One region of the Massilia consociata genome, then DNA from elsewhere that is predicted to be linked to it. Evidence: predicted binding sites of a transcription regulator. Region 1 holds the regulator's gene; the other holds the start of a gene.
The links. Region 1 encodes sigma-54, which starts transcription at its own class of promoters, with help from an activator protein. Its sites were predicted from a motif close to TGGCANGNAANCTGCTTT; they were not measured.
Positions count from the first base shown of each region.

Region 2: ACFFJK_RS13930 (PEP-CTERM sorting domain-containing protein) is a predicted target of sigma-54. The motif match lies at 6,061-6,078, and genes of this name have one in related genera.

Region 1 covers NZ_JBHLWP010000016.1:170,898-186,474, forward strand. The annotation lists gene ACFFJK_RS17930 (DUF3683 domain-containing protein) at 1-1,552, opposite strand, end outside; gene ACFFJK_RS17935 (YqaA family protein) at 1,912-2,415, opposite strand; gene ilvA (threonine ammonia-lyase, biosynthetic) at 2,612-4,150, shown strand; gene queF (NADPH-dependent 7-cyano-7-deazaguanine reductase QueF) at 4,245-5,075, shown strand; gene ACFFJK_RS17950 (PTS sugar transporter subunit IIA) at 5,428-5,910, shown strand; gene hprK (HPr(Ser) kinase/phosphatase) at 5,963-6,898, shown strand; gene rapZ (RNase adapter RapZ) at 6,965-7,843, shown strand; gene ACFFJK_RS17965 (enoyl-CoA hydratase/isomerase family protein) at 7,985-9,070, opposite strand; gene hpf (ribosome hibernation-promoting factor, HPF/YfiA family) at 9,199-9,552, opposite strand; gene ACFFJK_RS17975 (RNA polymerase factor sigma-54) at 9,611-11,089, opposite strand; gene lptB (LPS export ABC transporter ATP-binding protein) at 11,118-11,891, opposite strand; gene lptA (lipopolysaccharide transport periplasmic protein LptA) at 11,888-12,439, opposite strand; gene lptC (LPS export ABC transporter periplasmic protein LptC) at 12,471-13,067, opposite strand; gene ACFFJK_RS17995 (KdsC family phosphatase) at 13,084-13,626, opposite strand; gene ACFFJK_RS18000 (KpsF/GutQ family sugar-phosphate isomerase) at 13,626-14,648, opposite strand; gene ACFFJK_RS18005 (monovalent cation:proton antiporter family protein) at 14,748-15,577, shown strand, end outside.
Region 2 covers NZ_JBHLWP010000013.1:123,233-138,809, forward strand. The annotation lists gene ACFFJK_RS13915 (cyanophycin synthetase) at 1-1,832, shown strand, start outside; gene cphA (cyanophycin synthetase) at 1,922-4,492, shown strand; gene ACFFJK_RS13925 (MaoC/PaaZ C-terminal domain-containing protein) at 4,492-5,346, shown strand; gene ACFFJK_RS13930 (PEP-CTERM sorting domain-containing protein) at 5,428-5,985, opposite strand; gene mutS (DNA mismatch repair protein MutS) at 6,306-8,969, shown strand; gene ACFFJK_RS13940 (hypothetical protein) at 9,005-9,937, shown strand; gene ACFFJK_RS13945 (FKBP-type peptidyl-prolyl cis-trans isomerase) at 10,132-10,671, opposite strand; gene ACFFJK_RS13950 (JmjC domain-containing protein) at 10,762-11,883, shown strand; gene ACFFJK_RS13955 (DUF7931 domain-containing protein) at 11,916-12,395, shown strand; gene ACFFJK_RS13960 (hypothetical protein) at 12,668-12,946, shown strand; gene bamC (NlpB/DapX family lipoprotein) at 13,126-14,292, opposite strand; gene dapA (4-hydroxy-tetrahydrodipicolinate synthase) at 14,335-15,216, opposite strand; gene ACFFJK_RS13975 (class I SAM-dependent methyltransferase) at 15,280-15,577, opposite strand, start outside.

The DNA of each region.
Region 1 (15,577 bases):
TGGCCACCGCGTTCTCGTCGTCGCCGACGATGTCGCCGAACAGCGCCATTTTAGGGAGCACGCCGCGCTTCGATTTGGTGGCGTAGCCGACCGCGCGCAGGTAGCGCTCGTCCAGGTGCTCCAGGCCGGCCAGGCGAAGGGTAGCAAAGGCCGGATCGCCGTTCTTCGGCAGGCTGTCGAGATAGTCCTTGATCTCGACGATCGACGGGATCGCGTCGCGCGCCTGGCCGAAGAATTCCAGCGCCACGGTGCGGGTGAACTTCGGCATCTTGTGCAGGATCCAGCGCGCCGACGTGATCAAACCGTCGGTGCCTTCCTTCTGGATGCCCGGCAGGCCGGCCAGGAATTTGTCGGTGACGTCCTTGCCCAGGCCTTCCTTGCGGAAGCGCTTACCTTCGATGGTGAGCGTCTCGACCCGGAACGGCTCGCCCTTGGCGCCGGGTTTACCTGCACTGCGCGGCGTCGGATGGGTCCATTCGAGTTTGAAAGTGGCGACCGGCGCGTCGTGGATTTTCGAGAGGTTGTGATCCATGCGCGTGACTTCCAGCCAGTCGCCGTTCGGGTCGACCATGCGCCAGGAGGCCAGGTTGTCGAGCGCCGTGCCCCACAGGACGGCCTTCTTGCCGCCCGCGTTCATGGCGATGTTCCCGCCGATGCAGGAAGCGTGCGCAGAAGTCGGGTCGACCGCGAACACGAAGCCGGCCTTCTCGGCCGCCTGCGACACGCGCTGGGTGACCACGCCGGCATAGGTATGGATGGTCGCGTACTCGCGGTCCACGCCCGGCAGGCGGGTCATTTCGACCTCGCCCAGGCCGATCAGCTTTTCGGTGTTGATCACGGCCGACATCGGCGTGAGCGGAATCGCGCCGCCGGTGTAGCCGGTGCCGCCGCCGCGCGGGATGATGGTCAGGCCCAGCTCGATGCAGCCTTTTACCAGGCCCGCCATCTCTTCCTCGCTGTCGGGCAGCAGGACCAGGAACGGGTATTCGACGCGCCAGTCGGTGGCGTCGGTGACGTGCGAGACGCGGTGCATGCCGTCGAAACGGATGTTGCGTTTATCCGTGTAGGCGCCGAGCACCTGCTTTGCGCGCTTGCGCAGGTCATACGTGTCGCGGAACTCGCGCGCGAAATCGTCGACCGCCTTGCGCGCCGCGGCGAGCAGCTGTTCGACGGCGACGCTGCGCGCGGCGGATGCCTCGGCATCGCCGTCGTTCACGTCGACACTCAGGCGACGCTTGTCGACTTCGCCCAGGCGGTGGTGCAGCGCATCGATCAGCTTCTGGCGCCGCTTCGGGTTGTCGAGCAGGTCGTCCTGCAGGTAGGGATTGCGGCGCACCACCCAGATGTCGCCCAGCACCTCGTACAGCATGCGCGCAGAGCGCCCGGTCTGGCGCGCGCCGCGCAGCTCGTCGAGCAGGCGCCACGACGACTCACCCAGCAGGCGGATCACGATTTCGCGATCGGAGAACGAGGTGTAGTTATACGGGATCTCGCGCAGGCGCGCGGGAGCGTTGTCGGCGAGCAGGGTATGGATGTGTGCGGGGGCGTTCATTGAAATCGTATCGACAGTCGGACTGGCCCGAAGGATATTCATTCTAGCTTATTGCGGTGCACCACGCAGGGGATGAATGAGAAAGCGATATTTCCAGACGCAAGAAAATGCCAATACTGAACAGTATATGCAAATTTCGTTTGCGGAAAACGGTCGGGATGCAGGCTTCGTTTGCATGCAGATGACAAACGACATATTGCATAAGGCGATGCCGGTGGTCGACGGCTTCCGGTAACTACCAGAAGCGCCTGGCGCGCCGCTGGCTTCCGGCCTTACCTTCGATGCATTGTTAGAAGTTTTTTATAGTAAGTTTCTGATACCACGCAGGCCTGATACAGGCGTCCCGGAGTCGGTACCGTTTAGCCGATCCACTGCCCCAGCAAGTCTCCGATGGATTTCCAGAACCCGTCCGGGATATACAGCAGCGCCGCCGTCATGGTCACGTAGCGCAGGAACTTCCCGATCGCCATGTACATCACGCTCGGCCAGAACGGCAGGTGCAGCCAGCCGGCCAGGGTGCACAGCGGGTCGCCCACGCCCGGCATCCAGGACAGCAGCATGGTCTTGGCGCCATACCGCTTGAGCCAGCCGAACCAGCGGCTCTGGCGCTCCTTGGCGAAGGCCACCTTGGCGCGGTAGCCGATGAAGTAGTCGAATGCCCCGCCCAGCGTGTTGCCCACGGTGCCCACCAGCACGGCCGGCCAGAACATCGCCGGGTTGGCCTTCACCACGGCGAACACCGCCGGCTCGGAACCGAGCGGCAGCAGGGTCGCCGAAACGAAGCTGATGATGAAGATGGAGGTCAGCCCGACGGTCGGTGCGGCGAGGAGGTCCAGGAGCCAGAGGACAGCGTTTTCGATCATTAAGTGGGAAGCCCGAGCGAGGGTAAGAGGCGTCCATTATAATGAGGATCACTTATCGTAACGACACAATACGCCGAGCCTGATACCCAGCGCCGCGTATCGACCTGCCCGCCCCGGTCATCCTCCGAGCAGAACAGTGTGCGTCGTCCCGGACCGCCAGCCTACCCCCTGCTGGCTTCATTACCGATTGCCGACCATGACTACCGACTACCTCAAGAGAATCCTGACTGCCCGCGTCTACGACGTCGCCGAAGAAACCCCGCTCGAATATGCGCCGACGCTGTCGCAGCGCATGGGCAACCGCATCTACTTCAAGCGCGAGGACATGCAGAGCGTCTTCAGCTTCAAGCTGCGCGGGGCCTACAACAAGATGGCCAACCTGACGCTCGAACAGCTCAGGCGCGGCGTGATCTGCGCCTCGGCCGGCAACCACGCGCAGGGCGTCGCCCTGGCAGCAAGCCGCCTGGGCTGCCGCGCGCTGATCGTGATGCCCACCACCACCCCGCAGGTGAAGATCGACGCGGTGAAATCGCGCGGCGGCGCCAGCGTGGAAGTCGTCCTGCACGGCGACTCCTACACCGACGCCTACCATCACGCGCTGCTGCTGGAAAAAGAGCAGCGCCTGACCTTCGTGCATCCCTTCGACGATCCGGACGTCATCGCCGGCCAGGGCACGATCGGCATGGAGATCCTGCGCCAGCATTCCGGCCCGATCCACGCGATCTTCGTCGCCATCGGCGGCGGCGGCCTGATCTCCGGCGTGGGCGCCTACGTGAAGGCGGTGCGCCCGGACATCAAGGTGATCGGCGTGCAGACCATCGATTCCGATGCGATGGCCAGGAGCCTGAAGGCGGGCCAGCGCGTGACGCTGACCGACGTCGGCCTGTTCTCGGACGGCACCGCGGTGCGCCAAGTGGGCGAAGAAACCTTCCGCGTTGCCAGCCAGGTGGTGGACGAGATCATCATCGTCGACACCGACGCGATCTGCGCCGCGATCCAGGACGTGTTCCAGGACACGCGCAGCATCCTGGAGCCGGCCGGCGCGCTGGCGGTGGCCGGCGCCAAGGCCTACGTGGAACGCTCGCAGATGGCGCGCAATCCGGTCAAGGCCGAGACCCTGGTCGCGGTGGCCTGCGGCGCCAACATGAACTTCGACCGCCTGCGCTTCGTCGCGGAACGCGCCGAACTGGGCGAATCGCGCGAAGCCGTGTTCGCGGTAACGATTCCCGAGCAGCGCGGCAGCTTCCGGCGCTTCTGCGCGCTGGTCGGCCCGCGCAACGTCACCGAATTCAACTACCGCATCAGCGACGCGCGCCAGGCGCACATCTTCGTGGGCGTGCAGGTGGGCAGCCGCAGCGAGTCGGGCCTGCTGGCGCGCACCTTCGAGGAGCACGACTTCCGCACCCTGGATTTGACCCACGACGAACTGGCCAAGCTGCACATCCGCCACCTGGTGGGCGGAAAGAGCGCGCTGGCGCAGGACGAATTGCTGTATCGTTTCGAGTTTCCCGAACGTCCGGGTGCGCTCATGCGCTTCCTGGACAGCATGGCGCCGAACTGGAACATCTCGCTGTTCCACTACCGCAACCAGGGCGGCGACGTCGGACGCATCCTGGTCGGCCTGCAGGTGCCGGCAGCGGAGATGGACGAGTTTCGGCAGTTCCTGGCCACGCTCGGCTACCGGTACTGGGACGAGAGCAGCAACCCGGTCTACAAGTTGTTTTTGGGGGCATGATCCCCATTGTGTGGACAGGTGATCCCTCGTCCGCACATTTTGTTGAACGTGGGCGGCCATGCCGTCCACCCTAGGCGCCACAAGCGCATTGCGTATGAATACTCCTGATCAATCGCCTCTTGGCAAAACCTCGGCCTACCAGAGCCAGTACGCCCCCGAACTCCTGTTCCCGATCCCGCGCCAGCAAAAGCGCGAGGAAATCGGCCTGGGCACGGGCACCCTGCCCTTCTTCGGCGTCGATATCTGGAACGCCTACGAGCTGTCGTGGCTGAACATGCGCGGCAAGCCGCAGGTGGCCATCGCCACCATCACGGCCCCAAGCGATTCGCCCAACATCGTCGAATCGAAGTCCTTCAAGCTGTACCTGAACTCGTTCAACCAGACCCGCCTGGCCGGCACCGACGCGCTGGCCGAACTGCTGCGCCAGGACCTGTCCGCCGCCTTCGGCGCCCCGGTCCACGTGAGCATCACGACGCCGGACGCCTTCGACACCCTCAAGATGGGCGAGCTCGACGGTACCCTGCTGGACCGCCTCGACGTGGAGATCGACCAGTACGTGCCTTCGCCGCAGCTCCTGAGCGCGAACACCGAGGAAGCACCGGTCGAGGAAACCCTGGTGTCGCACCTGCTGAAGTCGAACTGCCTCGTCACCGGCCAGCCGGACTGGGGTACCGTCCAGATCCGCTACGTCGGCCCGCAGATCGACCAGGAAGGCCTGCTCAAGTACCTGATCGGCTTTCGCGAGCACAATGAGTTCCACGAGCAGTGCGTCGAGCGCATCTTCATGGACGTGCTGCGCCAGTGCAAGCCGAGCAAGCTCGCGGTCTATGCCCGCTACACCCGCCGTGGCGGGCTCGACATCAATCCATGGCGCGCCAACTTCAGCACCGGCAAGCCGGGCAACCTGCGTACCGCGCGCCAGTAACGCTTCGCAAGGCACAGGTGCTCGCCGCCTGTGCGTTTTTGGCTACAACGGTGTCAAGGCATGAATGGCAAAATGACACTGGCACATACTGCTTAAAATATGGGCAGCATGTGTGCAAAAGTCGGTTTTTTACCTACCCGGCATGCATTTGCAAGGTCGCAGGTGGGATTTCAATTGGGAAATTGCGTTTTGCTGTAACCAGGATTTCGTAGCAAAAAAATACGTTTTTGCCGAGTTGGTGTATCGTACTTCACTGTATGTACGTACAGATGCGAAATCGAATGTCACGGCCCCGAAACAGGCCTATAATTCCGCCTCGCAAGCGCCCTTACCTGTGCATGGCACAAAAGTTATGACGAACCTAAGCAAAATCCTCTCCCTCGAGAACGTGCAACTGGACCTCGAAGTCTCCAGCAAGAAGCGTGCTTTCGAGCAGGCTGGCCTGATTTTCGAGAACAACTGCGGTATCGCGCGTTCGACCGTGTCGGACAACCTGTTCGCACGCGAGCGTCTCGGCTCCACCGGGCTGGGTCATGGCGTAGCCGTGCCGCATGGCCGGATCAAGGGCTCCAAGAGCCTCAAGTCGCCGCTGGCGGCCTTCGTGCGCCTGAAGGAACCGATTCCCTTCGAGTCACCCGACGGCCAGCCGGTCAACCTGCTGTTCTTCCTCCTGATCCCGGACCATGTCACCCAGCAGCACCTCGAGATCCTGTCGGAAATCGCCGAGCTGTTCTCGGACGAAGCGGTGAGGACGGCCCTGGCGACCGATCCAGACCCGAAGTCGGTCCATGAGCGCATCATCAACTGGCAACCTAGTCTGCAGGCGTTGGGCTGATTTGTATTAGACTGTCTGTGCGGCAATGTCGCCGCGCACCGAAGCCATGCCCATGCTGCAGACTCCGCTGACCATCCAGCGCTTGTATGACGACAACCGCGACAGCCTGCAGCTCGGCTGGTTCGCGGGCTTCCCCGGCGGCGAACGCCAGATCGCAGGCGACGCCGCCTCGGCTGCCGACCAGGTGGGCCACCTGAACCTGATCCACCCGGGCCGCATCCAGGTGTTCGGGCACCAGGAACTGAATTACTACCACCGCCTGAAATCGAGCTCGCGCACCCATGTGATCGGCGAGCTGATCGGCGGCGGCCCGCCGGCCCTGATCATCGCACAGGGCCTGGAAACCCCGCCCGACATCCTGGCCATCTGCGACGAGCAGAACATCCCCCTGTTCTCGACTCCGCTGCCGGCGGCGCAGGTGATCGACTTCCTGCGCGTGTATCTGTCCAAGAAGCTGGCGCAGCGCGTCATCATGCACGGCGTGTTCATGGACGTGCTGGGCGTGGGGGTGCTCATCACGGGCGAATCCGGCCTCGGCAAGAGCGAACTCGGCCTGGAACTGATCTCGCGCTCGCACGGCCTGGTGGCCGACGACGCGGTGGAATTCTCGCGCATCGCGCCGAACATGATCGAGGGCCGCTGCCCGCCGCTGCTGCAGAACCTGCTCGAAGTGCGCGGCCTGGGCTTGTTGGACATCAAGGCGATCTTCGGCGAGACCGCGGTGCGCCGCAAGATGCGGCTGAAGCTCATCGTGCACCTGGTCAAGCGCGGTACGCTCGACGAGGAAGTCGAGCGCCTGCCCTTCCACCACCCGACCGAAGACGTGCTCGGGCTGCCGATCCGCAAGGTCGTGATCCCCGTCGCGGCCGGCCGCAACATCGCGGTGCTGCTGGAGGCGGCGGTGCGCAACACGATCCTGCAACTGCGCGGCATCGACACGCTGCAGGAATTCATGGAGCGCCAACGCCAGGCGATGAGCGGCGACTAAGGTTTCACCCCATGTCCTCATAGGAGAACAGGGACAAGCGCGGGGCGCTTGCGGTATCATCGCCGCATGCACATCGTCCTCATCACCGGTATTTCCGGCTCGGGCAAATCGGTTGCCCTCAATGTCCTCGAAGACGCAGGTTATTACTGCGTCGACAACCTCCCGCCGGCGCTGCTGCCGGCCCTGGTCTACGCCGTCAGCGAGAAAGGCACCGAGCGGATCGCCGTCGCGGTCGACGCGCGCAGCGCCGAGTCGCTGGTGGAACTGCCCGTGAGCGTGCGCCACCTGAAGGAAGAAGGCCACAACGTCAAGGTCATGTTCCTGACCTCGAGCACGCATTCGCTGGTCGCGCGCTTCTCCGAAACCCGCCGCAGCCACCCGCTGTCGCACGAACTGCGCCCGGGCGAGAACCCGGCATCGCGCCGCACGCTCATCGAATGCATCGCCGAGGAGCGCGAGCGCCTGTCGGCAATCGAGAACCTCGGCCACGTGATCGACACGTCCGAACTGTCCGCCAACAAGCTGCGTGCCTGGATCAAGGAACTGGCCGACGTCGAACATGCGCCGCTGACCCTGTTCTTCGAGTCCTTCGCCTTCAAGGTGGGCGTGCCGCTGGATGCGGACTTCGTGTTCGACGTGCGCGCGATCCCGAACCCCTATTACGACCTGGCCTTGCGCCCGCTGACGGGCAAGGATGCGCCGGTGATCGCCTTCCTCGATGCGCAGCCGAGCGCGGCCGAAATGCTGGAAGACATCCGTGCGTTCGTCGAGAAGTGGCTGCCCTCGTTCAAGACGGACAACCGCAGCTACCTGACGGTGGCGGTGGGCTGCACCGGCGGACAGCACCGGTCGGTGTACATGGCGGAGCGGCTGGGAGCCTACTTCAACAGTACCGAGCGCGTCATCGTGCGGCATCGGGAGCAGCCGAAGCACATTACCGTCTGATACGGTCTTTAGGTCCATCCGGAACGTAGGGTGGGCAGGTTTTCCTGCCCACGCGTTCAACTCACACCAGAGCTGCCGGCCCGGCTGATTCACCGTTAACTATCACCGCATGGGCGGGAGACCCGCCCACCCTACAGACCATCAGGCCAGGTGCCGCAGCGGGTGCGCGTAGTCCGGCCATACCGGCTCGAAGAAGCGCGCCACCATCGCCGGCGTCACCTGCTCCAGCGTCGGCGGGTTCCATTTCGGCGCATTGTCCTTGTCGATCACCAGCGCGCGCACGCCTTCGAGCACTTCGCCATGCTCGAAATTGCGGCGCACCAGGTTGCGCTCCATGCGCAGGCAGTCGGCCACGTCCAGCGAGGCGCCGCGCAGCAGAAGCTCGCGCGTCACGCACATCATGAGGGGCGAGCGCTGGCGCATCGCCTTCAGGGCCTTCTGCGCGAACGGGTTTTCGTCGCGCGAGAGCGACTCCATGATGGCCGGCACCGAGGCCGCGCCGAAGTGCGCGTCGATCACTGCGCGCTGCGCCTGCAGCTCGCTTGCACCTGCCTGGCTTGCAAACTGCGCGGCAAACGCGCGGATCGCCTCCGGCAATTGCGCGCCCAGGGTCGATTCCACCAGCGCCATCAGCTCGCCGAGCCGTTCTCCCGGCATGAACACGTCCGCCAGCCCGACATAGAGCGCGTCCGCCGCGCCGATCGTCAGCCCGGTCAGGCCCAGGTACTGGCCCAGCTGCCCCGGGGCATGCGACAGGAAATGGCTGCCGCCCACGTCGGGGAACAGGCCGATGTTCACTTCCGGCATCGCCATCCTGGTACGGTCGGTCACGATACGCAGGCCGCAACCGGGGCCACCCTGCGCGATGCCCATGCCGCCGCCCATCACCACGCCGTCCATGACGGCGATGTAGGGCTTCGGATAGAAGTGGATCAGGTGGTTCAGCGCGTATTCTTCGGTGAAGAAATCTTCCAGCAGCGCGCTGCCGCCGGTCGGGCCGACGCGGCCCATCTCGTGGAAGAAACGGATGTCGCCGCCCGCGCACAGGGCTTTCTCGCTGGTGCTGGTGATGAGCACCGCATCGACGGCGGCGCTGTCCTGCCAGTCCAGCAGGATGGCGGTCAATGCGCGCACCATGTCCAGCGACAGCGAGTTCAGGGCTTTCGGGCGGTCAAGCGTGATGACGCCGGTACGGTTGGCGACGCGCGTCAGGACGGTATCGGTCATGGCAGTGCTCTGTGATCGAAAAGACATGCATTCTACAGAACACTCGGGCCGGTGCGATATCTTTACAAAGCAAAAAGGGCGTCCCCTCAGACGCCCTTGCTGTGATTACCGCGGTGTGTGCGTAGGTGTTACGCTGCGGCGGCTTCGCCGTTGTCCGGCATGCGCTTGTGCGCTACGTGATTATGGTTTTGAAGCATGGATTTGTGTTTCAGAACCTGCCTGTCCAGCCTGTCCATCAGCGTGTCGATTGCCGCATAAAGGTCTTGCGCCGCACTGGCCACGTGCAAAATCTTGCCAGATACCTGTAGGTTGATCTCGGCTTTCTGCCGTTTTTCTTTTTCGGTGAGGTTATCGATGGCGAGGAACACGTGGGTGTCGATCACGTGGTCGAAATGGCGGGTAATGCGCTCGAGCTTATTCTGAACGTATTCACGGATGGCGGGGGTGACTTCGAGATGGTGGCCACTGATTGTGAGGTTCATACACACTCCTTTGGGAAGGTGCCCTGCCCGCGCCACAAGGTGAGAGTGGGCAGTAGCTTTACAGGGATTTGCGGAGGCTGACGGGCGGAATCTTGAGCGCTTCGCGGTATTTGGCAACCGTCCGGCGCGCAATGACCATACCTTGTTCCCCGAGCATCTCCGCGATCTTGCTGTCGGATAAAGGGTTCCTAGGGTCTTCTGCTCCTGTCAATTGCGCAATGAGAGCGCGGATCGCCGTCGAGGAGGCTTCTCCCCCCGCTTCGGTGGCGACATGGCTTCCGAAGAAGTACTTCAGCTCGAACATGCCGTGCGGGGTCAGCATGTATTTCTGCGTTGTGACACGAGAAATTGTGCTCTCGTGTAGACCTAGTGTATCAGCTATCTCACGTAAAACAAGAGGGCGCATGGCAACCGCGCCGTGGCTGAAAAAGTTGCGCTGGCGCTCGACGATTGCCTCGGCAACACGCAGGATCGTGTCGAAACGCTGGCGCATGTTCTTGATCAGCCACTTCGCTTCCTGCAGCTGCGCGCCCATCTGGCTTTCGCTTTTTCCCTGCTTGAGCAGGTTCGCGTACAGCGTGTTCACGCGCAGGCGCGGCATCACTTCCGGGTTCAGCGAAACGGCCCAGCCGTTCTTGGCGCGGCGCACGATCACGTCCGGCACCACATAGTCGGAGACGCCCGATGCGAACGCCGCGCCGGGATGCGGGTTGCACCTGCGGACCACGGCCTGCACCTCGCGCAGGTCTTCGTCGTCGCAATCCAGGGCCTTTTTCAGCTTGGTATATTCGCGCTGCGCGAACCAGGTCAGGTAACCCTCGACGATCTTCAAGGCGAGGCGCCGCGTCACCAGGGGCACGCCCGGCATGCGGCGGATCTGCAGCGCCAGGCATTCGGCCGCGCTGCGCGCGCCGACGCCGACCGGGTCCAGGCTCTGGACCAGGGCCAGCGCGCAGCGCAGTTCGTCCATCTCGATCTCGAGCTCAGCTGGCAGGCGCGCGTGGATCTCGTCCAGCGGCTCTTCCAGGTAGCCGTTGTCGTCGAGGGCGTCGATCACGAGTTCGACCAGGGCGCGGTCGCGCATTGCGCAACTGGTGGTGCGCACCTGCTCCATCAGGTGCTCGCGCAGCGTGAGGCCGCAGGCTTCCAGTTGCGGGCGGCCGTCTTCGTCGTCGCCACTGCGCGCACCGCCGCCTTCGCCACCCCAGTCCATGTCGCCATCGCCACGCTCGCCGTCGTGGTCGTGGCCATCGCCCTCGCCCTGCGCACCGTCGGCGGAAGCGCCCTGCTCCTGCGCCGGCTGCGCGGCCGGCGCTTCGCCGTTGGCGGGCGCCTGGTTGATGGCGCCGTCGGCCAGCAGCCGCACCGAACGGTCGAGCGGATCGTCGAGCCGTTCGAGCAGCGGGTTGTCGCCCAGGATCTGTTCGATTTCCTGGTGCAGTTCGAGCGTGGATAGCTGCAGCAGGCGGATCGACTGCTGCAGTTGCGGCGTGAGCGCCAGGTGCTGCGAGGTGCGGAGTTGCAGTGACTGTTTCATTGCCTAATGGTCGTGACGAGATGCAGTACTACATGCGGAAGTGTTCACCCAGATACACGCGCCGCACGGATTCGTTGGCGATGATGTCGTCAGGACGGCCCGAGGCGAGCACCGCCCCCTGGTTGATGATGTAGGCGCGGTCGCAGATGCCGAGCGTCTCGCGGACGTTGTGGTCGGTGATCAGGACGCCGATGTTGCGCTCCTTCAGGAAGCGCACGATGCGCTGGATCTCGATGACCGCGATCGGGTCCACGCCCGCGAACGGTTCGTCGAGCAGCACGAAGCGCGGGTTGGTCGCCAGCGCGCGCGCGATCTCCACGCGGCGGCGCTCGCCGCCGGACAGCGACATCGCCGGGTTCTCGCGCAGCTTCTCGATCTGCAGCTCGGCCAGCAGGGTGTCGAGGCGCTCGTTGATCTGGTCTTTTGGCAGCGCCTTGCCGTCCACGCGCTGCAGTTCCAGCACGGCGCGGATGTTCTCTTCCACCGTCAGCTTGCGGAACACCGAGGCTTCCTGCGGCAGGTAGGACAGGCCGAGCACCGCGCGGCGGTGGATCGGCAGGCTCGTGATGTCGGTGCCGTTGATGTCGATGGTGCCGGCATCCGACGGCACCAGGCCGACGATCATGTAGAACGAGGTGGTCTTGCCGGCGCCGTTGGGCCCCAGCAGGCCGACCACTTCGCCGCATTCGACCTGCAGCGACACGTCGCGCACCACCAGCCGTTTGCCGTAGCTCTTCTGCAGGCCCTTGACGACCAGGGTGCTGCAGTCTTCGCGGCCTGCCGTTTCGCGCGCTGCCGTCATTGCTTGGCGCCTTCCGACGTGGTGCGGCGCGGGGCGATGATCAGGGTGCCGCGGCCGCCGCCGACCTTGCTCGCGCCGCTCGGGTCGTTGCGCACCTGCGCGACTTCCCGGCGGTTGTCGTAGGAGATGAAGGGACCCTTGATCTCGTTGGTCATGCGGCCGTTTTCCAGCTCGCGCACTTCGGCGCTGGAGAACAGCTTGACCAGTTCGGCGCGCTCGTCGTATTCGATGCGCTGGGCCTGGCCCTCGACCCACAGGTTCGGGCCGCCGTCACGCTTCTGGCGGAAGGTGGCCAGCTTGCCCGGCGCTGCGGTGAGCGTCACGCTCATGTAGCCTTCCGGCGTTTCCTTCATCACGGCGCGGTCGGACTTCAGGACCAGGGTGCCGCGCGTGAGCACGACGTTGCCGGTCAGGGTGCGGGTCTGCGTGACCTCGTCGACGTCGAGGGTGTCGAAGTTGATCACGGCCTCCTTGAGCGAGTCGGCGCGCTCGGCAAAGGCGCTGAGCGATGCCAGGCCAAGGAAGACGGCTGCGATGAGTTTTTTCATTGAATGCTTGTCCTGTGTTGTTTGCTGGCCGCTAGCGCTGGCGCGGCGGATAGACGATCTGGCCGCGGCTGGCAAGGTGCAGCTTCTGGGTGGCGTTGTTGGCCACCATGCCGGTGCCGCGCACGGTGGCGGCGCCGAGCTGCATCTCGACCGGCTTGTCGGTCTTCATGATCTCTTCGTCGGGCAGCACGGTGAGCGCCTGGGTGCGCACGCGCAGCGCTTCGCTGGTCGGCGTGGCCGGGCGCTGGATGTCCACGTTGCCGAGCAGGTCGACGCGGTGCTCTTCATGGTAGATGCGGCCGCGGTCGGCCACCACGGTCATGCGCGGACGGCCCGGGGTCATGCCCTGCACCACCGGCTGTTCGACCACGGAGACATCGCCCATCGGCGTGTGCGCCAGGCGCTTGCCCGACACCACGTAGCTCGGCTTGCCGTCCTGCGTCATGCGCACGAACGAGAAATTCTCGACGATGTAGTCGGGTTCGGACCCCGGCCCGCCCAGGCGGCCGTCGAGCTCGTCGCTCTCCATCACCTGCAGCAGCCAGAAACTGCCGAAGGCGCAGAACACGCCGATCATCATGATGCTCAAGAGCTTCCAGCGGTGGGCGGTGCGCTTGTAGTTGACCATGGCGTCCTGACCGTGTTCAGGCGAAATACGGCGCCAGCGCCTGTTCGTAGGTACCCTGGGCGCGCATGATCATGTCGCACACCTCGCGCACGGCGCCGCGGCCGCCCGGGTTCTTCGTCACGTAATGGGCGCGGTACTGCACCTCCGGGTGGCCCGAGGGCACGGTGATGGCGAAACCCACGCGCGTAAAGAGCGGCAGGTCGATCACGTCGTCGCCGATGTAGCCGCAGTCCTCGGCCGTGAAGCCGGTAGCCGCGAGCAGCTCGCCAAAGCCGATGCGCTTGTCGTGGATGCCCTGGTAGACATGCGAGATGCCCAGGTCGCCGGCGCGCTTGACCACGATCGGCGATTTGCGCGCGCTGATGATCGCGGTCTGCACGCCGGTCTTGTTCAGCAGCTGGATGCCGAGGCCGTCGAGCACGTTGAAGGTCTTGGTGACCTCCCCTTCCGGGCCATAGGTCAGGCTGCCGTCGGTGAGGATGCCGTCGACGTCGAAGATCATGACTTTCACGCGCGCGGCGCGCTGCATGTGTTCCAGCGGGGTCAGCTGAACGCTCATCAGATCACCTTGGCGCGGGTCAGGTCGTGGATGTGCAGCGCGCCGACCAGGCGGTCATCCGCGTCCACCACGAGCATCTGGTTGATGCGGAATTCTTCCATGACGGCGACGGCATCCACCGCCAGCTGTTCCGGATGGACGCGGCGCGGGTTCGCGTGCATCACGTCGCGGATCAGGATATTGGAAAAATCGTGGTTGCGTTCAATGAGGCGGCGCAGGTCGCCGTCGGTGAACACGCCGACCGGACGCCGGTCGGCATCGATCACGGCGGTCATGCCCATGCCCTTCTGGGTGATCTCCAGCAGCGCCTTGGCCAGCGGCACCTCGGGCGCCACGGCGGGGATGGCGTCGCCGCTGCGCATCACGTCGCGCACGTGGGTCAGGAGGCGGCGCCCCAGAGCCCCGCCCGGGTGCGACATCGCGAAGTCTTCCTCGCGGAAGCCGCGCGCATCGAGCAGCGCCACGGCCAGCGCGTCGCCCATGGCCAGGGTGACGGTGGTGCTGGTGGTCGGCGCCAGGTTCAGGGTGCAGGCCTCCTTGGCCACCGAGATGTCGAGGTGGATCTCGGACAGCTTGGCCAGGCGCGAATGCGGCTTGCCGGTCATGGCGATGACCGGGGTACCCATGCGCTTGACGGCCGGCAGGATCTCGAGCAGCTCGGACGATTCGCCCGAGTTCGAGATGGCGATGAACACGTCGTGCGCGGTCACCATGCCGAGGTCGCCGTGCGCGGCTTCGCCCGGGTGCACGAACATCGCCGGGGTGCCGGTGGAGGCCAGGGTGGCGGCAATCTTGCGGCCGATATGGCCAGACTTGCCCATGCCGGACACGACGACACGGCCGGTGCAGCCATACAGCAGCGCGACGGCGCGCACGAAACTGTCGTCGTCGCCCAGTCTGGCGTGCAGTGCGCGGATGGCGTCGGCTTCGATGGCCAGGGTCTCGCGGCCCAGCGCAAGCACGCGGCTTGCCTGGTCGGCGTCAAAACTTTTCAGCATTGTTTTTTCATGGGTTACACTCATCACAGGAGTATAAACGAATTGGGTAAGCAAAAAACTTGCCAGTCGTAACAAACTACAACAAACGACGGTGACAAGACCGCGACAACATTCCTGGGGAAGATGCATTCCGGACTCGAACTGACCCTGCTCCTGCTGGGCTGCGCCGTGCTCGGCGTGGTCGCATTCCGGATGCTGCACCTGCCGCCGATGCTCGGCTATCTGACGGTCGGCGTATTGATCGGCCCCCATGCGCTGGCGCTGGCCGACGACAGTCCCGCCACCCACGCGCTCGGCGAATTCGGCGTCGTCTTCCTCATGTTTTCGATCGGGCTGGAGTTCTCCTTGGCCCAGCTCAAATCGATGCGGCGCATCGTGTTCGGGCTGGGTCTGGCACAAGTCGTATTGACCATTGTGACGGCAATGGCTTTCGGGCTATTGATTTCCTGGTGGGCGCCGACACTGCACGTCAGCTGGCAGGCCGCGTTCGCGCTCGGCGGGGCGCTGGCGATGTCGTCCACCGCGATCGTCGTCAAGATGCTCACCGAGCGGCTGGAGCTGGAAAGCGAACACGGGCGGCGCATCATCGGCATCCTGCTGTTCCAGGACCTGGCCGTGGTGCCGCTCCTGATCATGATTCCTTCGCTGGCGCGCCCGGCCGAGGAGCTGATGGCCACGCTCGGCTGGGCGGCGCTGAAGGCCGCCTTCGTGCTGGCCCTGCTCCTGATCTTCGGCCAGAAGCTGATGCGCTACTGGTTCACGGTGGTGGCCAAGCGCCGCTCGCAGGAACTGTTCATGCTCAACCTGCTCCTGGTGACGCTCGGCCTGGCCTGGATCACCGAGCAGGCCGGCCTGTCGCTGGCGCTGGGGGCCTTCGTTGCCGGCATGCTGATCTCCGAAACCCAGTACAAGCACCAGGTGGAGGAAGACATCAAGCCCTTCCGCGACGTGCT
Region 2 (15,577 bases), on a different contig from region 1:
AGATGGCTTTCCGCACCCGCGATCCGGTCGTCGGCCGCGCCGCGCTCGAAGCCGGCCACGCCCTGATGATGGCCGCCATCAACGACACGCCGTTCGACATGGCCGGCACGGTGAAGCAGCTCACCGAGCTGGTGGACCGCCACTGCCTGGGCCCGTCCACGGCGCACATCGTCGACGCCGCCACCGACCGCCGCATCCCCTCGATCCGCCTCACCGAGGGCAACCTGGTGCAGCTCGGCCACGGCGCCGCACAGCGCCGCATCTGGACCGCCGAGACCGACCGCACCAGCGCCATCGGCGAAGGCATCGCCAGCGACAAGGACCTGACCAAGACCCTGCTCGCCTCCTGCGGCGTGCCGGTGCCGGAAGGCGCCCTGGTGAGGAGTGCCGAGCAAGCCTGGGAAGAAGCGCAGGATATCGGCCTGCCGGTCGTGCTCAAGCCGGTCGACGCCAACCACGGCCGCGGCGTGACGCTGAACCTGATGAGCGAGGCCGAGGTCCTTGCTGCCTATGCGATCGCCTCGGAAGCCGGCGACAGCGCCTCGGTGCTGGTCGAGCGCTTCATTCCCGGCAACGAGCACCGCCTGCTGGTGGTCGGCCGCGAAGTGGTCGCCGCCGCCAAGGGCGAATCGCTGTGGGTGACGGGCGACGGCAGCTCGAGCGTCATCGAACTGTGCGACAGCCAGATCAACACCGACCCGCGCCGCGGCGAGAGCGAGGAACACCCGCTCGGCCGCGTCAACCCGCACGACAGTGAAATCATGCTTGACCTGAAGCGCCAGGGCCTCACGCCCGGCTCCGTGCCGCAGCTTGGGCAGAAGGTGCTGATCCAGGTGAACGGCAACGTCGCCGACGACGTCACCGACCAGGTCCACCCCTCGGTCGCGCATGCGGCGTCCCTGGCCGCGCGCATCGTCGGCCTGGACATCGCCGGCATCGACCTGGTGTGCGAGGACATCTCGCGCCCGCTCGAAGAACAGCGCGGCGCGATCATCGAAGTCAATTCGAGCCCGGGCCTGCTGGCGCACATCAAGCCGGCCAGCGGCCAGCCGCGCAAGGTCGGCAAGGCGATCATCGACCACCTGTTCGCGGAAGAAGAGACTGGCCGTATCCCCGTCGTGGGCGTGACCGGGACCTTGGGCACCAGCCTGATCGCACGCCTGGTGGGCTGCCTGGTGCACATCACCGGCAAGCATGTCGGCGTGGCCAACGGCGAAGGACTGTACCTCGACGCGCGCGAAGTCTCCAACCGCGATTCGACCGGCTTCGAGGCCGGCCAGCGCATCCTGATCAACCGCACCGTGCAGACCGCCGTGTTCGAATCGAACGCGCGCTCGATCCTGTCGGAGGGCCTGCCCTACGACCGCTGCCTGGTCGGCATCGTCACCGACATGGAAGGCCTGGACGATGTCGCCGAGTTCCACATCCGGGACCAGGACGGCATGCGCAACGTGATCCGCAGCCAGGTCGACGTGATCCTGCCGGAAGGCGCTGCGGTGCTCAACGCCGCGAATGAAGCCGTGGCGGCACTGGCCGAACTGTCCGATGGCCGCGTGATCTTTTACGCGCTGGATGAGCACAATCCGGTGGTGGCGGCGCACCGTGCCAGCGGCGAGCGCGTGGTGTTCCTGCGCGACAACCGCATCACGCTGGCCGAAGGCAGCGAGGAAACCACGCTGCTCGACCTGGCGAAGATCCCGCCGGCCACCGTCAGGCACCCGGACAGCGTGCTGGCCGCGGTGGCCGCGGCCTGGGCGCTGGGCGTGCCCCCGGACCTGATCTGCGGCGGCCTGCGCGCGTTCGACGCCACCCCGAAGAAAACGAACTACTAAATATGAATGGCCCGGCCTGTGCCGGAGCCTGGCGCCCCACGCACCGGCTGCAGCAGCCTGGCGTCGCGCCCCGAAAGGACTGAAGGTTTATGGAAGTATCTCGCGTACGGGCCCTGCGTGGCCCCAACCTCTGGAGCCACCACACCTCGGTGGAGGCGATCGTCGCCTGCACCCTTGACGAAGAATCGATCGGGCAGCTCGCCGGCTTCGAAACGCGCCTGCGCGCGCGCTTCCCGCAGGTGGGCGAACTGCAGCCCTATGGCCATGACGACACAGTGTCGCTGGCCCAGGTGCTCGAGCGCGTGGCGCTCGCCCTGCAGGCCGAAGCCGGCTGTCCCGTCACCTTCAGCCGCACCACCGCCACCGTCGAGCGCGGCATCTACCAGGTAGTGGTCGAGTACAGCGAGGAAGACGTCGGCCGCCTGGCCCTGGAGCTGGCGCAGCAGCTGCTCGACGCCGCCCGCAACGATACCGGGTTCGACCTGGCCGGGGCACTGGCGCGCCTGCGCGAACTGGACGAGGACGTGCGCCTCGGCCCGTCCACCGGCGCCATTGTGCAGGCAGCAAGCGCCCGCAACATCCCGTTCCGCCGCCTGACCGAGGGCAGCCTCGTGCAGTTCGGCTGGGGCAGCCGCCAGCGCCGCATCCAGGCCGCCGAGATCGACGCCACCGGCGCCATTGCCGAGACCATCGCCCAGGACAAGGAACTGACCAAGAAGCTGCTGGACGCCGCCGGCGTGCCGGTGCCGAACGGCCGCAGCGTGAGCGACCCGGAGGACGCCTGGGCCGCCGCCCTCGAGATCGGCCTGCCGGTGGTGATCAAGCCGAAGGACGGCAACCAGGGCAAGGGCGTGACCGTCAACGTCACGACGAAAGAGCAGCTCGTGGCCGGCTTCCACGCGGCCGCCGAGTTCCGCGACGACATCCTGGTGGAGCGCTACCTGCCGGGCCACGACTACCGCGTGCTGGTCATCGGCGACAAGCTGGTGGCTTGTGCCCGCCGCGACCCGCCGCAGGTGGTGGGCGATGGCGTGCATACCGTGCGCGAGCTGGTCGAGCAGGTGAACAGGGACCCGCGCCGCGGCGAAGGCCATGCGACCTCGCTGACCAAGATCCGCTTCGACGACATCGCCCTGGCCACGCTGGCCACGCATGGCCTGGACGCCGACTCGGTGCCGGACAGGGGCCAGCGCGTGGTGCTGCGCAATAACGCCAACCTGTCCACCGGCGGCACCGCCACCGACGTGACCGACGACGTGCATCCGGAAGTCGCCGAGCGCTGCATCGCCGCCGCGCACATGGTGGGCCTGGACATCTGCGGTGTCGACCTGGTGTGCGACAGCGTCCTGAAACCCATCGAGGAGCAAGGCGGCGGCATCGTCGAGGTCAACGCCGCGCCGGGCCTGCGCATGCACCTGTCGCCCTCGTTCGGCAAGCCCCGCCCGATCGGCGAAGCCATCGTCGATACCCTGTTCGAGGACGGCGACGACGGCCGCATCCCGGTGGTGGCCGTCACCGGCACCAACGGCAAGACCACCACCGTGCGCCTGATCGCCCACCTGCTCACCGCATCCGGCCTGCGCACCGGCATGACCAACACCGACGGCGTCTACATCGAAGGCCGCCGCATCGACAGCGGCGACTGCTCGGGCCCGCGCAGCGCGCGCAACGTGCTGCTGCACCCGGACGTCGACGCGGCCGTGTTCGAGACCGCGCGCGGCGGCCTGCTGCGCGAAGGCCTGGCCTTCGATCGCTGCCAGGTGGCGGTGGTGACCAACATCGGCGCCGGCGACCACCTCGGCCTGAACTACATCACCACGCTGGAAGACCTCGCCGTGCTGAAACGCGTGATCGTCCAGAACGTGGCGATCGGGGGCATGGCCGTGCTGAACGCCGCCGACCCCGTGGTGGCCGCGATGGCCGAAGTCACCCGCGGCGACGTGACCTTCTTCGCGCTCGACGTCGGCAACGCGATCATGACGATGCACCGCGCCCAGGGCCGCCGCGTCGTGTTCGTGGAGGATGGCCACCTGGTCGCCGCCCGGGGCAATGTCGAGCATCGTGTGCCGCTGGGCGAGGTGCCGATCACCCGTAACGGCACGGTCGGCTTCCAGGTCGAGAACGTGCTGGCCTCGGTGGCAGCGGCCTGGGCCGTGGGCATCGACTGGGACAAGATCCGCCTGGGCCTGAAGACCTTCGTCGGCGAGAGCGACAATGCGCCGGGCCGCTTCAACGTGTTCGACTACCGCGGCGCCACCGTCATCGCGGACTACGGCCACAATCCGGATGCGATCGCCGCGCTGGTCAATGCGGTCGACGGCATGCCGGGCAAGCGCCGTTCGGTCGTGATCAGCGGCGCGGGCGACCGCCGCGACCAGGACATCACCCAGCAAACCGAAATCCTCGGCAAGGCTTTCGACGAGGTGCTGCTGTACCAGGACCAATGCCAGCGCGGCCGCGCCGACGGCGAGGTGATCGCCCTGCTGCGCAAGGGTCTCGATGGCGCCACCCGCACCAGCCATGTCGAGGAAATCAACGGCGAATTCGTCGCCATCGACCGCGCCCTGTCGCGGTTGGCGCCCGGCGACCTGTGCCTGATCCTGATCGACCAGGTGGACGCGGCGCTGGCGCACATCGCCCGGCGCGTGGCCGAAGGCTGATGCCCGCCCACGAACATGTCCATGCGCCGGCGCTGCCGGCCATGGGCCCGGTCACGCTGCTGCGGGCGCTGCTGAAGCGTCCGCAGCGTCATCGCCAAGCCGGCATGCCGCCGTTGGAGACCCTGTATCGTCTCGACCGTCTGCCGCGGGACGAGGTCGCCCGTTACCGCGCCGCCTTCGGCTTCACGGGTGAACGCATTCCCGTCACCTGGTGGTACCTCATCGCGCAACGCGCGCACCTGGCGACGATGCTGGAACCGGGCTTCCCGTTTCGTATCGTCGGCCTGGTCCACATGGACAATACGCTGGCCGAACATGGCCCGGTGAACCCGGACCGGCCGCTCGCCCTGCGCACCGTGCTGCGCCTGCTGCCGCCCTCCGCCAACGGCGCCCTGCGCTGCGCGCTCGAAACGACCGGCAGCGCGGACGGCATTTCCGTCTTCACCTGCACCAGTACCTACCTGATCCGGCGCGGCGCCCGGCGCGACGGCCAGCGGGCGGAAACGCCCGACGCGCCTGCCGGCGAGCCGGTGGCGCAGTGGACGCTGGACGGCGCTGCGGGCCGGCGCTACGCGCGCCTGTCGGGCGACTGGAATCCGATCCACCTGGTCGGCTGGAGCGCGCGCCTGATGGGCATGCGTGCACCGATCATCCACGGCATGCATACGCTGGCGGCCGCGTGCGCGGAGCTGGAGAAACACGCGGGCAGGCACGCCACCGGCATCGCCTGCCGCTTCCGCGCGCCGGTGGCGCTGGGCAGCAGCGTATCGCTGCGCACCGGTGCCGAGCCCGGCGACTTCCTGGTCGAGGCCGGCGGCAAGCCGGCGGTGACGGGACGCTGCATTCTGGCATGAGCCGGTGCCCAGGCCCCAGGCATCCGGCCGGGCGCCCGCCTGGTAGCGCAGGCCGGCGCTTAGCTGGCGTTTAGCAGGCGATTATTTGGCGGCGCTGCGACGACGCGCCATCATGAAGCCGGCAATGCCCAGGCCCAGCAGAGGCAGGATGCCCGGTTCCGGCACTTGCACGGCCTGGACCGCGTACTCGAGTTGCTTGATGCCGAAATACCAGTTGTTCCCGCCGTTGTAGAACTCCAGGCTGCGGACATTGCTGAATTGCGAGACGTCATAGAAGGTGTCGGCATGCGTTGACAGCGAGCCGGAACTGATCAGCGTGCGATTCGCATCGTAGAGCGACCAGGTCGGGGTAGTGCGGTAGCCGAAGATATCGAATACGAACTTGACGCCGGTGACGTTCTTGTCGAAAGCAAGCTTGAGGATCGAATTGGTCGGATAAGTGGGGCCGTCGATGGAATTGAACAGATATCCGCCTTCTACCGATGGCGTTCCCTGTTCGCCGTCACCAGCCAGCGAAAAGTGTACGTCGCCCACCGAAGCCAGCGAACCCGAGTAATCGGAAAAATTGATGGTGGCAGCCTGGGCAGCAAACGACATGGCGACGCCCACGGTCAGCAGAAGGGATTTCAGGAGTTTCATTTCTGTCCTAGTAATGGTGTGGATGGTTGGTATTGCTTATTAAAGCAAATGGCTTGTCACGCCAGTAACCAACAGTTAGCAATCTTCATGCCAAAAAACAATGTTTCGCAAATACAATGAGTTAGAGAAATGAAACGGCGCGAACCCGTGCACGATGTAAATTTTTTCGACAACTTTCTCCTCCCTGCTGGGATAGGTTCCAAGCGCCGGGGCAACACAGCGGCCCTTGGATTGTCCGTACTCCGCTCCGGCCTGTCCGATCTTGGTAAAATGTCGAGCTCTGGCTCCGCCCCCCGCTTTGCCGCACGACCACCGAAGAGATGAACGCTCCCAACGAAATCAACGCCGCCGCCATCAAGAGCAGCCCGGCGGAAAAAGTCACTCCCATGATGGCGCAATACCTGCGCATCAAGGCCGATTACCCCACCATGCTGGTGTTCTACCGCATGGGCGATTTCTACGAGCTGTTCCACGACGACGCGGAAAAAGCGGCACGCCTGCTCGGCATCACGCTGACGGCGCGCGGCACGTCGAACGGCCAGCCGATCAAGATGTGCGGCGTGCCCTTCCACTCGCTCGACGGCTATCTGGCCAAGCTGGTCAAGATCGGCGAATCCTGTGCGATCTGCGAACAGATCGGCGACCCGGCCCTCTCCAAGGGTCCGGTCGAGCGCAAGGTGGTGCGCGTCGTTACCCCGGGAACCCTGACCGACAGCGACCTGCTGCCGGAAAAGGCCGACCGCCCGCTGCTGGCCATGTGCCTCCTCTCACAGCGCAAGAACGTCACCGTCGGCCTGGCCTGGCTGTCGCTGGCCAGCGGCGTGCTGCGCCTGATGGAATTCTCTGGCGACGTGCGCGCGGCCGAAGCGCGCCTCGCGCATGAACTCGAACGCATCTCGCCGGCCGAGATCCTGCGCGCAGATTGCGCCGACCTGTTTGAAGCCGAGCCGGTGGCGCACACCAACCGCGTGCCGGAGTGGCACTTCGACGTGCTCAAGGGCCACCAGTCGCTGCTCGACCAGCTGGGCGTGGCCACCCTCACCGGCTTCGGCGCCGACGGCATGGGCGCCGCTTTCGGCGCGGCCGGCGCGCTGTTGCGCTATGCCCAGTCGACCCAGGGGCGATCCCTGGGACACGTCAAGAGCCTGGCCTGCGAGACGGAAAACGAATACATCGGGCTGGACGCGGCCACGCGCCGTAACCTGGAACTGACCGAGACCATCCGCGGCCAGGAAGCGCCGACCCTGTTCTCGCTGCTGGACGGATGCCGCACCGCGATGGGTTCGCGCATGCTGCGCCACTGGCTGCACCATGCGCGGCGCAACCAGGCAATGGCGCGCTCGCGCCACGAGGCGATCGCGGCACTGGCGCAGGCCGACGCCATGGGCGGCCTGTCCAGCACGCTGGCAAACGTGCCCGACATCGAGCGCATCACCACGCGCATCGCCCTGCTGTCGGCGCGCCCGCGCGACCTGTCCTGCCTGCGCGACGGCCTGAAGCAGCTGCCGGCACTGCGCGAGGGGGTGGCGCGCTGCTTCGTCCCGGGTGATACGTCCCTGCTGCGCGAGATCCACGACCTGCTCGCCCCGCCGGAGGCCTGCCTCGACCTGCTCAGCCGCGCGATCATGGAAGAGCCGAGCGTGATGGTGCGCGACGGCGGCGTGTTCGCGCGCGGCTTCGACGCCGAACTCGACGAGCTTCGCGCGCTGTCCGAGAACGCCGGCCAGTTCCTGGTCGACCTGGAGGCGCGCGAGCGCGCCCGCACCGGCATCGCCAACCTGCGCGTCGAGTACAACCGCGTGCACGGCTTCTACATCGAGGTTACCAACGGCCAGGCCGACAAGGTGCCGGAAGACTACCGCCGCCGCCAGACCCTGAAGAACTGCGAGCGCTACATCACGCCGGAACTCAAGGCCTTCGAGGACAAGGCGTTGTCGGCCCAGGACCGCGCGCTGGCGCGCGAGAAGATGCTGTACGACGGGCTGCTGGGCGACCTCGCCCCCTTCATCGCCTGCCTGCAGTCGGTCGCCGGCGGCCTGGCCCAGCTCGACACCCTGGTGGCGCTGGCCAGCCACGCCGTGCGCAACAACTGGTGCGCGCCTCAGCTGGTGGACGAGCCCTGCCTCACCATCGTCGAAGGCCGCCACCCGGTGGTGGAAAACCAGATCGAGCGCTTCATCGCCAATGACTGCCGCTTGTCGAACGACCGCCGCATGCTCCTCATCACCGGCCCGAACATGGGCGGTAAATCGACCTTCATGCGCCAGGTGGCATTGATCACGCTGCTGGCCTACGTGGGCAGCTACGTGCCGGCCACCAGCGCGACGATCGGCCCGATCGACCGCATCTTTACCCGCATCGGCGCCAGCGATGACCTGGCCAACGGCCGCTCGACCTTCATGGTGGAGATGACCGAATCGGCCGCGATCCTGAACGGCGCCACCGAGCATTCGCTGGTGCTGATGGACGAAGTGGGACGCGGCACCTCCACGTTCGACGGCCTGGCGCTGGCCTGGGCCATCGCGCGCCACCTGATCGAGACCAGCCGCAGCTTCACGCTGTTCGCGACCCATTATTTCGAGCTGACCCAGCTGCCGGAAACCCATCCGAGCGCCGTCAACGTCCACCTCTCGGCAGTCGAGCACAAGGACAGCATCGTGTTCCTGCATGCGGTGCAGGACGGTCCGGCTTCGCAGAGCTACGGCCTGCAGGTGGCGCAGCTGGCGGGCGTGCCTCCCGCCGTGATCCGTGCCGCGCGCAAGCACCTGGCGCGCCTGGAATCGCAGGCGCTGGACGCGACGCCGCAGCTCGACCTGTTCGCCGCGCCCTGCGACGAGCCGGCGGACGCGGCGCCGGCGCCGGACCAGGCGCAGGACGCCGCCCGGGGTGAACTGCTGGACGCGCTGGCCGCCATCGACCCGGATGCCCTGAGCCCGCGCGAAGCGCTCGAACGGCTCTACGAGCTGAAACGGCTCGCAGCCTGATGCCGGCGCGCCGTCCCGTCCTCCTCTTCGCTACGTTGCTCGCGGCCGCCGTTGCCATCGGCCCGGCATTGGCGCGCGACAAGAAGAAAGAGCAGGAAAAGGACGAGCATGCACACCGGTTTGGCATCGTCGGACACCGCGCGGCCGAAGGCGGCGAAGCGGCGCTCAAGGCCGTGCTGGACAATGCGAAGGACGACGATCTCGCCTTCCTCGTGGTCACCGGCATCAAGGGGCCGGACGAATCCTGCGGCGACCGGCTGTACCAGAAACGGCGCAACCTGTTCGACAAGGCCAGGCGCCCCGTGATCCTGTCGTTGACCGGGAACGACTGGACCGGCTGCCGCAACTCGGCCGGCCGCACGAATGCCATCGAACGCCTGCACCGGCTGCGCGAGCTGTTCTACGGCGAGCCGTCCTCGCTCGGCAAGGAGAAACTGCCGGTCACGCGCCTGTCGAGCAGCCCGCGCTTTCGCAGCTATGCCGAGAACGCGCACTGGCAGGTCGGCAATGTGATGTATGCCACGATCAACCTGCCGGCAGCCAACAACCACTACCTGCCGGCGGCCGGGCGCAACAGCGAGTACGAGGACCGGCTGGTCGCCAACCGGTTCTGGCTCAACCGCCTGTTCGCGATCGCCAAACAGGACAAGGTGGATGCCGTGGTTTTGTTTGCGGAGGGGAACATGCAGCCGCTGCTGCAGCCGGCCAACGGCCTGCGTGCCCTGCTGCAGCGCGCGCCGTCCGGCCATGACGGGTTCGCCGAGGCGCGCCGCCAGGTGCAGCTGCGCGCGGCGAAGTTCAACGGGCAGGTGCTGGTGATCGACAGCGCGGGACTGCCCAAGGATGCACAGCCGGCAATCGAATGGCGCGGGAACCTGGGACACCTGTCGGTCGGGGCGCACGCGGTGGAGGTGCGCGTGGCGGGGACCGGCAAGAATGTGTTCAGGCTGGGGGAGGCGGTGCGCTGAGCGCTTGCAAGCGGCTGCTCATGCAAACCGGGGCGGAACGATGCCAGTGGCAGGCACGACGGGTCAACGGCTGTGTGCCGAATAATGCGTCAGCGTAGCTTCATCGCCGACGTCAGCACGTCATTCCCGCGCAGGCGGGAACCCAGGTTCGACGCGCGCCTGCGGCGCCACAGGGCACCCCAGGCGCACGGAAATTACAGCCGCTGGCTACGGAAATGGTCGCCCGGCTCGCTGTCTTCCATCTCTTCCTGGTGGTGATGGTGGCCATGCGGGCCATGCACGTGGCCGTGTGCGATTTCCTCGTCGGTTGCGGCGCGCACGTCGACCACCGACAGCTCGAAACGCAGGGCCATGCCGGCCAGCGGGTGGTTGCCGTCGAGGACGACCTTGTCATCGGCAATGTCGGTCACGGTGAAGATGGTCGGCTCCTCGTCGACACCTTCGGCCACGCCTTCGAACTGCATGCCGACTTCGAGCGGCTCCGGCAGGCGCTTGCGGTCTTCGACCTTCACCAGCGCAGGATCGTAGTCGCCGAACGCGTCTTCCGGCTCGACTTGCAGCATCGACGAATAGCCGGCTTCCTTGCCGTCGAGTTCTTCTTCGATTTTCGGCAGGGTGTTTTCGTAGCCGCCGTGCAGGTACACCATCGGCTGGGAGCCCTCCTCGATCAGGTTGTTCTGGGCGTCCGACAGTTTGTAGTTGACCGTCACGACCGTATTCTTGGCAATCTTCATCGCAGATCCTTTCGTTGTAAGCTGCGGATTATACCCCTACCGGCCAGCCGCCCATGCCCGGCTGGCGCATTTGCGTTGATATAATGGCGCATGAAAAAATTACAGCTTCTTGGGGATATTACTCCCGCACAGTTCCTGCGCGATTACTGGCATAAAAAACCGCTGCTGATCCGCCAGGCCATTCCCGGCTTCAAGCCGCTCCTGAAATTCGACAAGTTGGCCGAACTGGCCAGGCAAAACCATGTCGAATCGCGCCTGGTCACCCTGCGTGACGGCCAGTGGGACATGCAGCACGGCCCGCTGGCCGAATTGCCGGCCCGGACCGAGCGCGAATGGACGATGCTGGTCCAGGGCGCCAACTTGTACGATGAACGCGCCGACGAACTGCTGCGCCAGTTCCGCTTCGTGCCGGACGCGCGCCTCGACGACCTGATGATCAGCTACGCCAGCGACGGCGGCGGCGTCGGCCCGCACTTCGATTCCTACGACGTGTTCCTGCTGCAGGCGCAGGGCAAGCGCCGCTGGCGCATCAGCGCCCAGCAGGATCTCACCCTGGTCGACGGCCTGCCGCTCAAGATCCTGGCCAACTTCGAGCCGGAACAGGAATTCGTTCTCGAGCCGGGCGACATGCTCTACCTGCCGCCGCACTACGCCCACGACGGCGTCGCCGAAGGCGAATGCATGACCTACTCGATCGGCTTCCGCTCGCCCTCGTTCCAGGAACTGGGCGAAGCCTTCCTGCAATTCATGGCCGATTCGATCGACCTGCCCGGCCGCTATGCCGACCCGCAGCTGGCGCCGGCGAAGAATCCGGCCGAGATCCCGCGCGAGATGCTGTCCACCATCGCCGAGGAACTCAACAAGGTGCGCTGGGACGAAGAAGACGTGACCATCTTCCTGGGCGAATACCTCTCCGAGCCGAAGCACAACGTGTTCTTCACCGGCCCGGCCAAGCCGCTGACGGTGGGCCGCTTCATGGAGACCGCAAGCAAAAAGGGGCTGAAGCTCTCGAGCAAGACCCTGATGCTCTACCGCGGCAAGAACGTGTTCATCAACGGCGAGTCCTTCGCCGTCGGCCGCGCCGACAAGGCCGTGCTGGACGTGCTGGCCAACGCGCGCCGGCTGGAGGGCGCGATGCTCGCCGGCGCCACCGACGACGTGCTCGAAGCGCTGTACACCTGGTACCAGGACGGCTGGGTCGAACTGGGCTGAGGAAGACCGGCAAACGACAGCGGGGAGCTGCCATGCAGGAACCGACGACGATGCGTTTCGATACCCGCCGCGAATTCGGCACACAGTTCGGCGCCTGCCTGGCCGCCGCCCGCACGCGCCTGGACCTGTTCGATCCGGACTTTGCGATCTTTCCCCTCGGGACGCCCGACACCGAAGCGGCGCTACGATCCCTCCTCGCGCGCAGCGCCGCGCTGCGCCTGGCGATGCACACGCCGACGCATATCGAACGCCACTACCCGCGCTTCCTGCGGCTGGTCCGGGACTACAGCCACCAGGTCGAGTGCCGCGTCACGCCCAAGGGGTTGCGCACCCTGACCGATTCCTTCTGCATCGCCGACGACCTGCATGTAGTGCGGCGTTTCCACAGCGACCATTTGCGTGGCGAAGCGGCTTTCGCCTCGCCAGACGCGACCGAACTGCCGCGCCACCGCTTCGATGCCATCTGGGAAGAATCAAAAACTGTCTTGCAGTCAACCATAACAGGCTTGTAAGCGTTATAGGCATGGATGTGACTGTTTGCCCAGTTTGGTCGTTGCATCTTGTAACAATATGAAGCTTGTTAGACCGCAAATTACTTTCGCCGAGGCATGACTTCGCTATTGCGATTCAGTAAATTTGGCTATAATATCAGGTCAGGAAGGTTCCGTTGCCAGTCTGGCAGTATTGCTTTAAGCGAAAGCACGAGAATTCCTCTGAGCAATAATTACCGGTAATTATTATTCAAACAAGCAGTACTTTACTTTTGTAAATATTAAGGAAAATCATGAAAAAATCCCTGCTGATCGTTTCCCTGATGGCCGTTGCTCTGGCTGCTTGCAGCAAGAAGGAAGACGCCGCTCCGGCCGCTCCGGCTGCTGTTGAAGCACCGGCTGCTACCGACGCTGCCGCTACCACCGACGCTGCTGTCACCACCGACGCTGCTGCTACCACCGCTCCGGCTGACGCTGCTGCTGCTGCTGACGCTGCTTCGACCGCTGCTGACGCTGCCGCTGCTGCTTCGCAGGCTGCTTCGCAAGCTGCTGACGCTGCTGCAACCAAGTAATCAGAACGATCTGATTCAGAACCGGCCTGCGGGCCGGTTTTTTTTCGCCCATCGTTTGGCGTGATCGATGGGCGCGCGACCGGGGTTCCGGCGCAGGCCGGGTCTCGCGTCCAGCGTGCACTGCGGACGTAAAAAAACCGGCCATCCAGGCCGGTTTTTCATGGAAGCGAACAAACCGCTTACTTCAGCTCATCCGTCAGCAACTTCAGGATCTTCGCACCGGTCGCGCCGGTTTCCTGCTTGCCGTCATTGGTCTGCACGGTCACTTCGCTGCTTGCCGCATCCTGTGCGCCCTTCACGATCACGCGGTAGCGCTGCGCTTCCTTGGCCTTGTCGTCGGCGCCGCCGAAGGTGAACAGGCGCTTGAAGAAGCCTTCCTGGTTGACGGCGTCCGGATCGACGTAGCGCACGAAATAAACGCCCTGCACGCGGTCGCGATCTTCCACGGTGAAGCCGACGCGGTCCAGCGCCAGGCCGACGCGGCGCCATGCGCGATCGAAACCTTCGTTCAGTTGCACGGCACTGCCCACCAGCGCGGCGTTCGGCGCCGCCACCGGTGCGTTGGCGACCATGGTTTCGGCCTGCTTGGTTTCCTTGACACCAGTCAGCTGAGCCACCAAGCGACCCAGGAACTGCGACTCCAGGCCCGGGTCGTTCGGGCGCACGGTCCAGATCGTCGTTTCCTTCTGCGCGCCCTGCAGCACTTCCTCGGCGCCGCGGTGGCTGATGTAGATCTCGGTGGAGCCGTCCGGCAGGCGCTCCAGGCGGGTGCGGAACTTGTCGCGCTCGCCGGTCGAATAGGCGCGGTCGAACACCCGGCCCAAGGCATTGCGGATGAAGTCCTGTGGGATCTTGGAACGGTTCTCGACCCAGTTGGTTTCCATCGTGCCGGTGGTTGCCGACTCGGTCTCGATGGCGAAGCCCTGGTTTTCCCAGAACTGGCGCAGCTGCGGCCACAGTTGTTCCGGGGTCTGCTTGACCACCAGCCAGCGCTGGTCGCCGGCGCGCTGGACGCTGACGGCATCGGTCGACACCGGGCCGATCGGCTGCATCGAACCTGCCATCGGCGCCGCGCCCTGTGCATTCTGCGCCCCCATCTGCTGCTGGAAGCCCGATGCGGTGGCCACGCCCTTGCCGTCCGGGACGGCATAGCGGTTGTCGCGCTGGAGCGCGGTCAGGTCAGGCGGAACTTCCAGTGCCGCGGCTTTCTTGGCGCCGCGGTAGTCGACCTTGTCCGATTCGAAGATGGTGGTGCAGGCCGCCAGGCTCAGCGCGACGGCGCCGAGCGTCAGCACGCGCGCGGCGGCGGGAGCGGAAACCAGGGTCTTGTTGTTGCGAATAGTCATGTCGTTCGATGTCAGGTACTAGGAACCCGAACCCTTGCGGGTTCAGGACGGGAGAAGGCCCGCCTGGGCCAGTGCGCCGCGCACGGTCTCGTGGTACGAGGACGACAGCGGGGCCAGCGGCAGGCGCAGGCCGGACGGGATCTTGCCCATCTCGGCCAGGGCCCACTTGACCGGCACCGGGTTCGGCTCGACGAACAGCCGGGCGTGCAGGTCGAGCACGCGGTTGTTGATCTCGACCGCTTTCGCGATGTCGCCGGCCATCGCCGCGACGCACAGTTCGTGCATTGCGCGCGGGGCGACGTTGGCGGTCACGGAGATATTGCCGGCGCCGCCGCAGAACATCAGCGCCATGGCGGTCGGGTCGTCGCCCGAGTACACGGCAAAGGATTTGTCGACCATGCGCAGCAGCTCGATGCCGCGGCCGATGTTGCCGGTTGCGTCCTTGATGCCGATGATGTTGTCGATCGGCGCCAGGCGGGCCACCGTCTCGTTGTTCATGTCCGCAACGGTGCGGCCCGGCACGTTGTACAGGATGACCGGCAGGTCGACCGCTTCCGCGATGGCCTTGAAGTGGCGGTACATGCCTTCCTGGGTCGGACGGTTGTAGTACGGCACCACCTGCAGCGAGGCGTCGGCGCCGACTTCCTTCGCGTGCCGGGTCAGTGCGATGGCTTCGGCGGTCGAGTTGCCGCCAGCGCCGGCGATCACCGGGATGCGGCCGGCGACGTGTTCCACCGCCAGCTTGATCAGTTCGCCATGCTCGTCGGGAGAGACGGTGGCGGACTCGCCCGTGGTGCCGACGATCACGATGCCGTCGGTGCCTTCCGCGATGTGCCAGTCGATCAGCTTGCGCAGGGAGTCGCGGTCAAGACTGCCGTCCTCGAACATCGGGGTGACGATTGCTACGATACTGCCCTTAATCATATGCGTTGACGGTGCCATTGAGTAAATAAAATCTGATTGTAGCGGATCGACCGCATCTATGGTTCATTCGGACCCAGAATATGGTCGAGATTCGTGGTCGAGCTTCGCTTCGGTTTTGGCATAGGCGGGGCCGGCCGCGCACAGGCGCTGCACCTGTGCCGGGTGCGGACGGTCCACATGGCCGTCTTCATAGGCCAGCACCTGCAGCCCGCCTTGCTGCGCCAGCGCCAGGAGTTCGCCCGGCGCCAGCAGGAAATCGGGATTCGAGGGCTTGCCGTAGATCTGGTTCCCCTGCGCGAAGGTTTCGTAGACCAGGACGCCGTCCGGCCGCAGGCTCCGCGCCAGGTGGGGAAACAGCGGG